Regions from separate parts of the Cupriavidus sp. GW823-FHT06D04 genome, predicted to be linked through region 1. Evidence: riboswitches for the same ligand, from Rfam matches in the RefSeq annotation. Region 1 holds a riboswitch; the other holds the start of a gene.
What was found. A riboswitch is a leader RNA that binds a small molecule or an ion and turns the genes downstream of it on or off. The one in region 1 is predicted to bind glycine.
Positions count from the first base shown of each region.

Region 2: another riboswitch for glycine. It lies ahead of gcvT (glycine cleavage system aminomethyltransferase GcvT); the one in region 1 lies ahead of AC1Q7H_RS06430 (D-amino acid dehydrogenase).

Region 1 covers NZ_JBXAHL010000003.1:73,604-81,025, reverse strand. Annotated here, with positions in the region: gene AC1Q7H_RS06445 (ABC transporter ATP-binding protein) at 1-182, shown strand, start outside; gene AC1Q7H_RS06440 (branched-chain amino acid ABC transporter permease) at 193-1,077, shown strand; gene AC1Q7H_RS06435 (branched-chain amino acid ABC transporter permease) at 1,077-2,093, shown strand; gene AC1Q7H_RS06430 (D-amino acid dehydrogenase) at 2,173-3,486, opposite strand; glycine riboswitch at 3,498-3,616, opposite strand; glycine riboswitch at 3,617-3,715, opposite strand; gene AC1Q7H_RS06425 (TonB-dependent receptor) at 3,872-6,202, shown strand; gene AC1Q7H_RS06420 (sialidase family protein) at 6,228-7,422, shown strand, end outside.
Region 2 covers NZ_JBXAHL010000010.1:139,174-146,595, reverse strand. Annotated here, with positions in the region: gene gcvP (aminomethyl-transferring glycine dehydrogenase) at 1-2,354, opposite strand, end outside; gene gcvH (glycine cleavage system protein GcvH) at 2,455-2,835, opposite strand; gene gcvT (glycine cleavage system aminomethyltransferase GcvT) at 2,924-4,051, opposite strand; glycine riboswitch at 4,150-4,275, opposite strand; glycine riboswitch at 4,297-4,384, opposite strand; gene AC1Q7H_RS15420 (YMGG-like glycine zipper-containing protein) at 4,459-4,686, opposite strand; gene AC1Q7H_RS15415 (UvrD-helicase domain-containing protein) at 4,970-7,066, shown strand; gene AC1Q7H_RS15410 (hypothetical protein) at 7,290-7,422, opposite strand, start outside.

The DNA of each region.
Region 1 (7,422 bases):
GCATGATCCTGATGCTCAAGCAGAAGGGGTACACGGTGGTGATGGTGGAGCAGAATTTCCGCTTTGCCGCGCCGCTGGCGGACCGCTTCTACGTGATGGAGCACGGCAGCATCGTCGAGCGCTTCGCGGCCAATGAGCTGCAGGCCAAGATGCCGGTGCTGCACGAACTGCTGGGCGTATAAGGAGCGACTCATGAATCTGTTTGAAATCCCGCTCCCGGCGCTGCTGTCGCAGCTGTTGCTCGGGCTCGTCAACGGCGCCTTCTACGCCATGCTGAGCCTGGGCCTGGCGGTGATCTTCGGGCTGCTGAGCGTCATCAACTTCGCGCACGGTGCGCTCTTCATGCTGGGCGCGGTGCTGGCGTGGGCCGGCATGACCTATGCGGGGCTCAGCTACTGGGCGATGCTGCTGCTGTCGCCGCTGGTGGTGGCCGCGCTGGGCGTGGTGATCGAGAAGACCATGCTGCGCTGGATCTACAAGCTCGACCATATCTACGGCCTGCTGCTGACGCTGGGCATTACGCTGGTGGTCGAAGGCATCTTCCGCTCGGTTTATGGCGTGTCCGGGCTGCCCTATGGACCGCCCGAGGCGCTGCAGGGCGCCTCCGACCTCGGCTTCATGCGCTTGCCCAATTACCGCGTGTGGGTGGTTGGGGCATCGCTGGCGGTCTGCCTGTCGACGTGGTACGTGATCGAGAAGACCAGGCTGGGCGCCTACCTGCGCGCTGGCACCGAGAACGCCAAGGTGGTCGAGGCGTTCGGCGTCAACGTGCCGCGGATGGTGACGCTGACCTATGGCTTCGGCGTGGCGCTGGCCGCGTTTGCCGGGGTGCTGGCCGCGCCGGTCATGCAGGTATCGCCGCTGATGGGCCAGAACCTAATCATCGTCGTGTTCGCGGTGGTGGTGATCGGCGGCATGGGCTCGATCATGGGTGCGATCCTGACCGGCTTGGGGCTGGGCGTGATCGAAGGGCTGGCCAAGGTGTTGTACCCGGAAGCATCTTCCACCGTTGTCTTCGTCATCATGGTGGTGGTGCTGTTGTTGCGCCCGGCAGGGCTGTTCGGAAAGGAGAAGTGATGAGCGGACAATCTATCGCCGCAATCGGCGTACGGCAGCAGCAGGTGGCGGGGCGCCTGCCAAAGCAGGTGATATACGGCGTGGTGCTGGCGTGCCTGCTGGCCGCGCCACTGGCCGGTGCGTATCCGGTGTTCGTGCTCAAGGTGCTGTGCTTCGCGCTGTTTGCGTGCGCCTTCAACCTGCTGATCGGCTATACCGGGCTGCTGTCGTTCGGCCATGCGGCCTTCTTCGGCGGCGCTGGCTATGCCGCCGGCCATGCCTTGAAGGTCTGGGGCGTGACCCCGGAAATCGGCCTGATCCTGGGCACCGCTGCGGGCGCGCTGATCGGCTACGTGGTGGGCTCGCTGGCCATCCGCCGGCAGGGCATCTACTTCTCGATGATCACGCTGGCGCTGGCGCAGATGCTGTTCTTTATCTGCCTGCAAGCGCCGTTCACCGGCGGCGAGGACGGCCTGCAGGGCATCCCGCGCGGCAAGCTGTTCGGGGTGCTGCCGCTGTCGGACGACCTGACGCTGTACTACGTGGCGCTGGCGATCATCGTGGCCGCCTTTGCGCTGATCGTGCGCACGGTGCATTCGCCGTTCGGGCAGATCCTGAAGGCGATCAAGGAGAACGAGCCGCGCGCGGTGTCGCTTGGCTATGACGTCGACCACTTCAAGCTGACCGCCTTCGTGCTGTCGGCGGCGCTGTCGGGGCTGGCCGGCTCGGTCAAGGCACTGGTGCTGGGCTTCGAGACGCTCAGCGACGTGCACTGGTCGATGTCCGGCATGGTGATCTTGATGACGCTGCTGGGGGGCCTCGGCACGCTCACCGGGCCGATTATCGGCGCGTTTGTTGTGATCGCGCTGGAGAACAAGCTTGGCGAACTGGGCGGCTACCTTGCGGCGGTGACGGGCATCGACTGGTTCAACGGGTTCGGTGAATCGGTGTCGATGGTGACGGGCATCATCTTCATCGTGTGCGTGCTGACTTTCCGCAAGGGGATTGTGGGGAGTTTGGGGCGCGGACCCGAATGAGGCGAAACCCGTCCATGCCCCTAGTTCTCTCCCCTCTCCCCTAAATGGGAGAGGGGGGAAAACATCTGCAAGTTCAGGCTCAGGCCTTGGCCAATGCCAGCGACGCACCCGGCGCGACTGCCAGCTTCGCGCCGAGATGCTGGTAGACAATCCCCGCCACCATATCCGCAGTCACCGCCGACAAGGTCCACCCCAGGTGCCCGTGCCCGGTGTTGTAGAAGATGCATGCCGTCCGCCCGCGCCCCACACGCGGCAGCATATCCGGCATCATCGGCCGCAGCCCGGCCCAAGGCACCACGCTGCGCGTGCTGACGCCGGGGAAGCACTGCTGCACCCATTCCACCAGCGGGCGGATGCGGTCGGCGCGGATATCGCGGTTGTAGCCATTGAACTCGGCAGTGCCGGCCACGCGGAAGCGGTCGTCGCCCAGGCGGCTGGTGACCAGCTTGGTTTCGTCGTCGAGCAGGCTCACCACCGGTGCCGCGGCGCGGCTGGCTTCATCGGTCAGGTTGACCGTGATCGAATAGCCCTTGACCGGATAGATGTTGACGCGGTCGCCCAGCCCCGCGGCCAGTGCGCGGCTGGCGGTGCCGGCGCAGATCACGGCGCCGTCGAAGGTGGAGCTGGCCGTGTCGGCGCCGTCCTGAACGGTCACGGTGGCGCGCCTGCCGTCGGTCTTCACCGCCCGCACGTCCTGGCCGTACAGGCAGCGCACGCCTAGCCGATCGATGGCCGCGGCCAGGCCGCTGGTGAACTTGTGGATGTCGCCGGTGGAATCGCTCTCGGTGAAATAGCCGCCATAGTAGGACCCGGCCAGCGTCGGCTCGATCGCGCGCATCTCCTCGGGCGTCACGGCGCGGCGCTCCAGCCCGCCCTGCGCCAGCAGCGCTGAGACCCGGCCGGCATGGTCGAAGCCGGCCTTGTCGCGGTAGATATGGAGGATGCCTTCCTTCTTCAGGTCGAAATCGATGCCTTCCTGCGCCGCCCAGTCGAACAGGTGCTCACGCGCGGCGATGGCCAGGCGCGCGGTCTCGATGGTGTTACGGCGGTAGTGGGGGATCGCGGCGATGAACTCGGCGAACCAGGACAGCTTGTGCCAGCTGGGCCGGGGATTGAGTAGCAGCGGGGCGTCGTTGCGCAGCATCCATTTCATGCCCTTGACGATGGTCGACCAGTGGGTCCAGACCTCGGCGTTGGAGGCCGACAACTGGCCGCCGTTGGCGAACGAGGTCTCCATGGCGGCATAGCGGTGCCGCTCGAACAGCGTGACGGAGAATCCGCGCCGGGCCAGCGCGTAGGCCGTGGTGACACCCGTGATGCCACCGCCGATGACAGCGATTGATTTCATGATCTGCAGGTTCCAGGAACGTCGATGGTGGGAGCCCGGACGCAATATGCGTGGCGGACGCCCCCTCTGTTCTGGACCTGAGAGATTCACGACACCCGGCCGCCAGGGCGGGGTACGCTTGCTCCTTCGGTATGCCGGCGGACGATAGCGTCCGGCATTCTTCAGAGTGCACTGACTGGTGATGCCGGTCCTTTTGCCTGAGAGTTTCCGGGGCGGTTGCTCCTTCGGCGCTGTGCGCGGCGGGCGCCGCGATAGTCTCTCCCTGCATCACATTGGCTTGACGCCAATCGGGGCAATGTAGTGACAAGGTCCGACGTTGGATATGCGGGTTAACACTTAGGCGGCCTGCCGCCCGCGTCGCTATGTCGCATCGGCCTGCGTCCCCATGCCCCATAAAATGTCAGCGCTCGCTCTCGGGGAGAAGCGCCGTATGCTGCGCTCAGGTGGAGTGAGCCAAAAAAAAAGACGACAACAAGGCTTTCCAGTGAAGAAAAATCGCATTGCACTGGCCGTTTCGGCGGTACTGATGGGCCCCGCCGTCGCCGCCGCCCAGGTGGTGGACGCGCTCGAGCCGCTGCAGGAGGTGGTGGTCTCGGCCAAGTCGGAGCGCGGCGAGACGCCGGCCATACCGCCCAACACGCCCTCGCCGGCCTACGGCATCAGCAGCCGCCGCATGGCCGACTTCAATGTGGTGAACACGGAAGACGCCCTCAAATACGCGCCCAACCTCGCCGTACGCAAGCGCTTCATCGGCGATATGAACTCGATCATCTCGGTGCGCAGCACCAGTTCGCGCCAGTCGGCGCGGGGGCTGGTCTATGCGGACGGCCTGCTGCTGTCCAACCTGCTGGGATCGGACTTCAGCTTCCCGCCGCGCTGGTCGCTGGTCAACAGCGCTGAGATCGAGCGCATGGATGTGCTGTACGGCCCGTATTCGGCGCTGTATCCCGGCAACTCGCTGGGTGCGACGGTGCTGATCACCACGCGCACGCCGGAGAAGTTCGAGGGCGATGCCAGCGTGCAGCTGTTCACGCAGCGCTTCAGCCTGTACGGCACGCACGACAACTTCAACGGGGTCCACGCCAACGCCTATGTGGGCGACCGCGTCGGCCCGTTCTCGTGGCTGGTCAGCGTGGACCGGCAGGACAGCAAGAGCCAGCCGCTGAGCTTCTATACCGCGGCGCGCTCCACGGCCCGTGCCACTTCCGCCGACAAGCCGGTCACCGGCGCCCACTTCGACCAGGACCAGACCGGCCGCGACCGCGTGGTGATGGGCGTGAACAGCGAGGGCGTCACGCATACCGTGCAGGACCAGCTCAAGCTCAAGCTTGGCTACGACATCACCAATACCCTGCAGGCGCAGTTCACTGCCGCCTACTGGCAACAGGACCGCTCCAGCGCCACGGGCAGCTACCTGCGCGATGCCAGTGGCAACGTGGTGTCGAACGGTCCAGTGAATATCGGCGGCTACGAGTATGTGATTCCCGCCAACGCCTTTGCCCCGAGCAATGGCGAGGACGCGCGCTGGCTCTATGGCCTGTCGCTGCGCACGCGCAACGAGACCGGCTGGAATTTCTCGGGCGTGGCGTCGCTGTTCGACGTCAGCAAGGACATCAGCCGCAGCGCCAACACCGTTGGCAGCGGGCCGGGCACGGTGACCTATGGCGACGGCACCGGCTGGCGCACGCTCGACCTGAAGGCCGACTACCGCCCGCAGCAGCTGCAGGGCGGGCACTGGGTCACGTTCGGCTATCACTACGACAACTACCGGCTGAGCAACACCACCTACAACACCTCGGACTGGCAGGCGGCCACCATCACCGCCTTCAACAACGCCTTTGCCGGCAAGACCGAGACCCAGGCGCTGTATGCGCAGGACGCCTGGTACTTTGCCGAGGACTGGAAGCTGATCCCCGGCGTGCGCTACGAACACTGGCGTGCCTATGACGGCAGCCGCAGCCAGCCCGGCGCGGATATCGGCTACCCGGTGCGCAGCGAATCCAACTGGTCGCCCAAGCTGGCGCTGGAGAAGGCCTTCGGGCAGGACTGGCTGGGCCGGTTGTCGCTGGGCCAGGCCTATCGCTACCCGACTGTCAGCGAGCTGTTCCAGGGCCGCATCACCGGGACCGCGCTGATCAACAACGATCCCAACCTGCGGCCAGAGCGGTCGTTCTCGAAGGACTTGACCTTCGAGCGCACGTTGGATTCGTCGTACTTCCGGGTCTCGGTGTATGAGGACGATATCCGCGATGCCCTGGTCAGCCAGACCAACACCACGGTATTCCCGACTGTCACCAGTTTCCAGAACGTCGACCGCGTGCGCACCCGCGGCATCGAGCTGGCCTATGACGCGCGCGATGTGTTCGTCAGCGGCTTTGACCTGTCGGCCAGCGGGGCCTACAACCATTCGAAGACGCTTGAGAACGCCAACAACCCGGCCTCGGTGGGCAAGTACTTCTACCGCATCCCCAAGTGGCGGGCCAACCTGATGGGAACCTATCGCATCACGCCGGCCTGGGCCGGCACGCTGGCCATGACCTATTCGGGGCGGCAGTACAATACGCTCGACAATTCCGACGTCAATCCCGACACCTTCGGCGGCACCAGCAGCTTCCTGACCTTTGACGTCAAGGTGACGTACAGGCCCGCGAAGAACGTGCGCCTCGGGCTTGGCATCGACAACCTCACCGACCAGCGCTACTACGTCTACCACCCGTATCCGGGCCGGACGTTCTACGCCGAGGCGAAACTTTCCTTCTGAGCACGTGAACAGGCTGACCACACCCATGCAAGGCGTTTGCCCCAGTTTCCGTCTGATCGTTGCCGGGCTGATGGCCGGCGCCGCGCTGGCCGCGACCGCGCAAACGCACGGCGATCACGCCGGCCACGGCAGCCAGGCCAAGACCGCGAAGATGAGCGAGCTGGGCACCGGCGCGGCCTTCGATCGCGAGGGCAAGCTGTGGGTCGCCTACAAGGACGGCCCTTACGTCGCGGTACGTGCATCGACCGACTACGGCCGCAGCTTCGGGCCGGCGCAGCATGTCAACAGCGTGCCGGAGCAGGTTGCCGCCGATCACGAAAGCCGGCCCAAGGTGGCCGCGGGGCGCGACGGCGAGATCTACGTCACCTGGACCCAGCCGCTGCCCAAGCCGTGGACCGGCTTTATCCGCTTTGCGCGCTCCACCGATGGCGGCAAGTCCTTTGCCGAACCGCTGACGGTGCATGCCAACCGCGACCAGATCGCACACCGCTTCGACGCCATCGCGGTGGACAACGCCGGGCGCGTCTTCGTCAGCTGGATCGACAAGCGCGACGTGGTTGCCGCCGAGGCGCGCAAGCAGCCGTACGCCGGCGCCGCGGTCTACTACGCGGTCTCGGCCGACCAGGGCAAGACCTTCCAGGCCGACTACAAGATCGCCGACCAGTCGTGCGAATGCTGCCGCATCGCGCTGTCGCCCACGCCTGACGGCAAGATGCTGGCGCTGTGGCGCCATGTATTCCCGCCCAACGCGCGCGACCACGCGCTGGCGCTGCTGGGCACCGACGGCAGGGCCACGCCGATGCAGCGCGCCACCTTCGACGACTGGCGCATCGACGCCTGCCCGCACCACGGCCCCGGCGCTTCGGTGGCGCCCGATGGCACGGTGCATATGGTCTGGTTCAACGTGCGCGAAGGCAAGCCCACGGTCTCGGTGGGGCGCTGGAAGGACGGCAAGCTGCTGGCACAGCGCCCGCTGGACGACCCGCGCGCGCAGCATGCCGATATCGTCGCGCTGAAGGACAACGAGATCGCGGTGACCTGGAAATCGTTCGACGGCCAGCAGACACGCCTGTCGGCGATGTTGTCGCAAGACGGCGGCAAGACCTGGCAGACGCGCAAGCTTGCCGGCACGGAGCGCGACTCGGACCAGCCGCACTTGCTGCAGCATGCGGGCCGCGCCTACGTGCTGTGGCGTACCGAGGCCGAGGGCTTCCAGGTGT
Region 2 (7,422 bases), on a different contig from region 1:
GCGATATACATCCACGAGATCGGCAGGATGCTGGCCGAGCCGAACGGCGCCGCCGACACGCCGCCGATGCCGCGGTCGTCACGGCGGTAGCCGACGCTGTCCTGGTTGGGCAGGAAGTCCGCCAGGTGCGCACCGACCGCGACCGGGCCCACGCCCGGGCCGCCGCCGCCGTGCGGGATGCAAAAAGTCTTGTGCAGGTTCAGGTGGGAGACGTCGCCGCCGAACTGGCCCGGCGCGGCGGTGCCGACCATCGCGTTCATGTTGGCGCCGTCGACATAAACCTGGCCGCCGTGCTGGTGCACGATCTCGCAGATCTGCTGCACGCCCTGCTCGAACACGCCGTGCGTCGACGGGTAGGTGATCATGATAGCCGCCAGGTTCTTGCTGTGCTGCTCGGCCTTCTTCGCCAGGTCCTGCAGGTCGACGTTGCCGTCCTCATCGCAGGCCACCACCACCACCTTCATGCCGGCCATCTGCGCCGACGCCGGGTTGGTGCCGTGCGCCGACGACGGGATCAGGCAGATGTCGCGATGGCTCTCGCCGCGGCTGGCGTGGTAGGCGTGGATGATCAGCAGGCCCGCGTACTCGCCCTGCGAGCCGGCGTTGGGCTGCAGGCTGACCGCGGCGTAGCCGGTGGCGGCACACAGCATGGCCTCGAGCTGGTCGATCATCTCGCGGTAGCCCACGGTCTGGTCCAGAGGCGCGAACGGGTGGATCTGGCTGAACTCGGGCCACGTCACCGGGATCATCTCGCTGGTGGCGTTCAGCTTCATCGTGCACGAGCCCAGCGGGATCATGGTGCGGTCCAGCGCCAGGTCTTTGTCGGCCAGCATGCGCAGGTAGCGCAGCATCTCGTGCTCGGCGTGGTGCGTGTTGAAGACCGGGTGGGTCAGGTATTCGCTGGCGCGTGCCAGTGCCGCCGGGAAGGCGTCCTGCGCGACGGCCTCGAGCTTGTCGAAGTCCAGTTCGGCGGGCAGCGGCTTGCCTTGCGTGAACACTTCCCACAGCGCGACCACGTCGGCGCGGCTGGCGGTCTCGTCCAGCGAGATGCCGACGCGCGTGGCGCTGATATGGCGCAGGTTGATGCCGCGCGCGGTGGCCGCGGCATGGATCGCATCGGTGTTGAAGCCGGTTTCCAGCGTCAGCGTGTCAAAGAAGCTGGCGTTGGTGCGCGCGAAGCCCAGCGCCTGCAGGCCGGCGGCCAGCGTCGCGGTCAGGCGGTGCACGCGCTGCGCGATGCGCTTCAGGCCCTGCGGGCCGTGGTAGACGGCATACATCGAGGCCATCACGGCCAGCAGCACCTGCGCGGTACAGATGTTCGAGGTGGCCTTCTCGCGGCGGATATGCTGCTCGCGCGTCTGCAGGGCCAGGCGATAGGCCTTGTTGCCCTGCGCATCGATGGTCACGCCCACCAGGCGGCCCGGCATCGAGCGCTTGAAGGCGTCCTTCACCGCCATATAGCCGGCGTGCGGGCCGCCGAAGCCCAGCGGCACGCCGAAGCGCTGCGAGTTGCCCACGGCCACGTCGGCACCCCATTCGCCGGGTGCGGCGATCAGCGTCAGCGCCAGCAGGTCGGCGGCAGCCACCACCAGGCCGCCGGCCGCGTGCACGGCATCGGCGATGGCGCTGTAGTCGTTGACGTCGCCGTTCACGCCCGGGTACTGCAGCAGCACGCCGAAGGCGTTGGCCGCGGCGGCCTCGGCAGCGGGGCCGACCTTGACCTCGATGCCCATCGGCAGCGCGCGCGTGCGTACCACTTCCAGCGTCTGCGGCAGCACGTCGTCGGCCACGTAGAAGGTGTTCGAGTCGTGCTTGTTCACGCGCTGCAGCAGTGTCATGGCTTCGGCCGCGGCAGTGCCTTCATCCAGCATCGACGCATTGGCGATGTCCAGGCCGGTCAGGTCGGTGACCATCTGCTGGAAGTTCAGCATCGCTTCCAGGCGGCCCTGCGAGATTTCCGGCTGGTAAGGCGTGTAGGCGGTGTACCAGGCCGGGTTCTCGAAGATATTGCGCAGGATGACGCCGGGCGTGACGGTGTTGTAGTAGCCCTGGCCGATAAAGCTCTTCAGCACCTTGTTCCTGCCTGCCAGGCCGCGCAGCTTTGCCAGCGCGGCTTCCTCGCTCAGCGGCTCGGTGAACTCGCCCATCGGCATGCCGTCGCGGCGGCGGATAGCGGCGGGGATGACGGCGTCGATCAGCGCGGCGCGGCTGTCATAGCCGAGCACCTTCAGCATGTGCTGCTGTTCGGGAGTATCGGGGCCGATATGGCGGGCGGCGAAGGCGTCGCGCGCCTCCAGTTCGGCCAGCGTGGGCCGGGTTACTTGGGCGGCGTTCATGGGAAGCGGGGCGTTCATTGGCAAGAACCTCGTGGGGTGCGCGCCGGCCGGTGGTCAGCCGGGACGGCGCGCGTCAGTCTGCAGTGGCCGGTCCATCGTTGGACCGGCGCCGCCGGCGTCAGGCGCCGACGCTGGCCTTGTAGGCGTCGGCCGACATCAGGCCGTTGACGTCGTCGCCGTTGGCCGGCTTGAGCTTGAACAGCCACGCGTCGAAGGCGTCGGCATTGACGCTTTCCGGCGCGGCCGTGGCGGCCTCGTTGACGGCGATCACTTCGCCGGCCACTGGGGCGTAGATGTCAGAAGCGGCCTTTACCGATTCGACCACTGCCAGCGCGTCGCCGGCACCGACCGACTTGCCCACTTCGGGCAGTTCCAGGAAGACGATGTCGCCCAGCGCGTCCTGCGCGTGGTCGGTGATGCCGATGGTGAGCGTGCCGTCGGCTTCGACGCGTACCCACTCATGCGACTCGGTGTACTTGAGGTCAGCGGGGAAATTCATGGAGGTTCTCCGGATACAGATCTGTTTCTTGTTGGGTGATGCCTGCCCGGCAAGCGCCGGCAGGCGAGGGCGACCGTTGGTATGAGCCTCAGCTCACGAGTGCCTTGCCATTACGCACAAACGGCAGTTTAACCACAGTCGCGTTGAGTTTGCGGTCGCGGATCTCCACCTGCACGGTATCGCCCACGGCGACATCCTTCGGCAGGCGGGCAAAGGCGATGGACTGCGACAGCGACGGGCTGAAGGTGCCGCTGGTGATTTCACCGTCACCGGCCGGGGTGATCACTTTCTGGTGGGCGCGCAGGACGCCGCCTTTGTCACGCAGGATCAGCCCGAGGAATTGCTGGCGCGAACCGGCCGCGCCCAGTGCTGCCTTGCCGGTGAAATCGCGCTCGCTCTGCAGGTCCACCGTCCAGGCCAGGCCCGCATCCAGCGGCGAGGTGTTGATATCCATGTCCTGGCCGTACAGGTTCATGCCGGCTTCCAGGCGCAGGGTGTCGCGCGCGCCCAGGCCCGCCGGACGCACGCCGGCGGCGTTCAGCTTTTCCCAGACGGCGGCAACGTTTTCGGCCGGCACCACCAGCTCGAAGCCGTCTTCGCCGGTGTAGCCGGTGCGGGCCACCATGATCTCGCCGATGGCCGGGTCCTGGACCACGGCGGCGTTGAAGGGCTTGAGCGTGTCCGACGGCTGGGTCGAGGGGAAGGTGCTCCACACCGTGGTGCGGGCGTTGGGCCCCTGCACGGCGACGATGGCCAGAGGCTGCACGCCTGCAGGCGCAACATCTTCACGGCGCGGCGTGATGGTCACATCGCTGCCGGTGGCGGCATTGCGCGCGCGGATCCATTCGATGTCGCCCAGCGCGGTGCTGGCGTTGACGACCAGGCGGAAGCGGTCCTCGGCAAAAAAGTAGACGATCAGGTCGTCGATCACGCCGCCTTTCTCATCCAGCATGCAGGAGTAGAGCGCCTTGCCCGGGGTCTGCAGCTTGTCGACATTGTTGGCCAGCAGGCCGCGCAGGAAGCTGCGGGTATTGGCGCCGGTGAGGTCGACCACGCACATGTGCGACACGTCGAACATGCCGGCGTCGGTGCGCACGGCATTGTGTTCTTCGATCTGGGAGCCGTAGTTGACCGGCATGTCCCAGCCGCCGAAATCAACCATGCGGGCGCCGAGGGCGCGGTGGATGGCGTTGAGGGGCGTGGCCTGGAGCGTCATGGAATCCTCGGGGGCAATCTCGGTTGGCGAAAACAAAAAAGGGCCATCCGCCGCAACGCTCGCCGCGCCTGAATGTGGCGTAGCAATCCGCTGCGGCGGATGACCCCTCTGTCCTCGATACCTGAGAGATTACAAGGCGGATCCTGCAGGACCCCATCCTCGTGCGCCCCTTCGGTGGGCACGCTCGCCACGAATGGCGGGTGCCGCTCTCCAGAGTGCGGCATGCATCGTGTGCATATTGCATGCCGATCCGATCGGTCCGTGGTGCCTGAGAGTTTTCGGGTGATACCCCTTCGGCGGCGCAGGCGATGCGCGCTCTCCCGGTCGGATGCGCGCAATGTACGGGAGGCCCCGGCCTTTGTCAAACCGGCCAGGGAGCCTGCCGTACCTGTCGCTGCGGGTCTGGCTTACTTCTTCTTGTCGTCGGTGACAACGTTACCGATCACGCCGCCCACGGCCGCGCCACCCAGCGTACCCAGCGCACTGCCTTCGGTGAGGATGGCGCCGCCCACGGCACCCGCGCCCGCGCCAATGGCGGTATTACGCTGCTTCGGGGTCATGTCCGCGCAACCGGCAAAGGCCGCGACGGTCGCGCCGATCAGGGTCACCTTGGTCAAAGTCTGCAGGGTTTTCATTATTGGCTCCGGTGTGATGATTCAAGCATGTCACCCCTGCCGCGCAGGCCGGGGGGACATATCAGTTAGAGCGTTGCGTTGCGCGATTGGCTCCGGCCTTTACGAAGTGTTACGCCAGTGACACAACCGGCCCTGTCAACGCGGTTTGCGCTGACTGACCTGCCGCGGCCAGCGTGTTAACATCGTCAGCTTTGCCGCCGAGCCCGTTTTTGGGGTGCCGGCGTGTCCCGCCTGGCCTTCCGCTGTTCCTGCTGATTTCCCCGCCTCCAACCGCATCCCTCGCATGACCCATGGCCTGAACCCCGCCCAATCTGAAGCCGTCCGCTACCTGGACGGCCCTTGCCTGGTGCTGGCCGGGGCGGGCTCCGGCAAGACCCGGGTGATCACGCAGAAGATCGCGCATTTGATCGAGGACAAGGGTTTCGAGCCGCGCCATATCGCCGCCGTCACCTTTACCAACAAGGCCGCCAAGGAGATGCAGGAGCGTATCGGCAAGCTGATGGAGGGCAAGACCACGCGCGAGGGCAAGCGCATCCCGCTCAAGCAGCTGACGGTCTGTACCTTCCACTCGCTCGGGGTGCAAATCCTGCGCATGGAGGCCGAGCACGTGGGCCTGAAGCCGCAGTTTTCGATCATGGATTCGGATGATTGCTTCGGCCTGATCCAGGAGCAGCTGGGCACCACCGACAAGAAGCTGATCCGCGGCGTACAGGGCACGATCTCGCTGTGGAAGAACGGCATGGTCGATCCGGAGGCAGCGATCGCGCAGGCCGCCAATGCCGACGAGCACCAGGCCGCGCTGGTCTACCGCAACTACGTGGCAACGCTGCACGCCTACCAGGCGGTGGATTTCGACGACCTGATCCGCCTGCCTGCCGAGCTGTTCGCGCGCAATGAAGCCGTGCAACTCAAGTGGCAGAACCGCCTGCGCTACTTTCTGGTCGACGAATACCAGGACACCAACGCCTGCCAGTACCAGTTGCTGAAACTGCTGGCGGGTGGCTCGCACCTGCGCGCGCCGGCCTTTACCGCGGTGGGCGACGACGACCAGGCCATCTATGGCTGGCGCGGCGCCACGCTGGACAACCTGCGCGGGCTGCAGACCGATTTCCCGGACCTGAAGGTGATCAAGCTGGAGCAGAACTACCGCTCCACCGTGCGCATCCTGGAAGCGGCCAACGCGGTCATCGCCAACAACCCCAAGCTGTTCGACAAGAAGCTGTGGAGCGAGCACGGCATGGGCGACCCCATCGCCATCCACCCGATGAACGACGAGGAGCACGAGGCCGAGTCGGTGGTGTTCCGCCTGTCCGCGCACAAGTTCGAGCGCCGCGCGCAGTTCCGCGACTACGCCATCCTCTATCGCGGCAACCACCAGGCGCGGCTGTTCGAGCAGATCCTGCGGCGCGAGCGCATTCCCTATGTACTGTCGGGCGGCCAGAGCTTCTTCGACAAGGCCGAGATCAAGGACATCTGCGCCTACCTGCGCCTGATTGCCAACCCCGACGACGATCCCGCCTTTATCCGCGCCATCACCACGCCGCGCCGCGGCGTGGGCAACACCACGCTGGAAGCGCTGGGCACCTTTGCTGGCCAGGCCAAGGTGTCGCTGTTCGAGGCCGCGATGATGGGCGGCATCGAAGGCAAGCTGCAGCCGCGCCAGCTGGAGCCGTTGCGCATATTCTGCGAATCGATGGTGCGGCTGGCCGACCGCGCGGCCAAGGATCCGGCCACCGTGGTGCTGGACGACCTGATGGAAGGCATCCACTACGAGGCCTACCTGTACGACAGCTTCGACGAACGGCAGGCGCAGTCGCGCTGGACTAACACGCTGGAATTCCTGGACTGGCTCAAGCGCAAGGGCACCAAGCCAGAAGGCGCCGAGGGCGAGGAAGCCACCGGCTTCGACAATGCCGACGGCTTCGGCAGCGAAGGCAAGAACCTGCTCGAACTGACCCAAACCGTGGCGCTGATGAGCATGCTGGAAGGCCGCGAGGAAGACCCCGACGCGGTGCGGCTGTCCACGCTGCATGCGTCCAAAGGGCTGGAATATCCGCACGTGTTCCTGGTCGGCGTGGAAGAGGGCATCCTGCCGCACTGCCGCGAAGACGAGGACATGAGCGACGAAAAGATCGAGGAAGAGCGGCGGCTGATGTATGTCGGCATCACCCGCGCGCAGCGCAGCCTGCATGTCAGCTGGTGCAAGAAGCGCAAGCGCGCGCGCGAGACCTACTCGTGCCAGCCTTCGCGCTTTATCGGCGAGATGAAGCTGGAGGAAGCGCCTGCGCCAGTCGATGAAACCCCGGCGATGAGCCCCAAGGACCGGCTCGGCGCGCTCAAGGCACTGCTGGGAACCGGCGGCAAGACGGCCCCGGGCTGAACGGGCGCTACAGTCCCGATACAAAGGCCTGCGAGGCTGACAAGACGCCGGGCGCAGGCGTCCCTAGTATGGCGGCTGTGCTGCTCGCGCCGTGTGCGCGGGTGGCGCCGCGGCAGGCCCGCCCGGTCTGCCTGCTGCGCCGGACGTCTCGTTCGGAACTTCCCTGTTATTCGGCCCCCGGCGCGCGAGCGTGCGGGGGCGTTTTTTTGCCGCGGCCGCGAACCTACCGCTGCGGTCCGCCCGGCGGCATCATCATCGCGCCCGCGGGCGGCAAGCCCATCCAGCGCGCGGCTTCGGGCGCGGCGCGCAGGCGCCGGCGCTGGGCCGGGTCGAGGCTGTCGTCCAGCGCCAGCCAG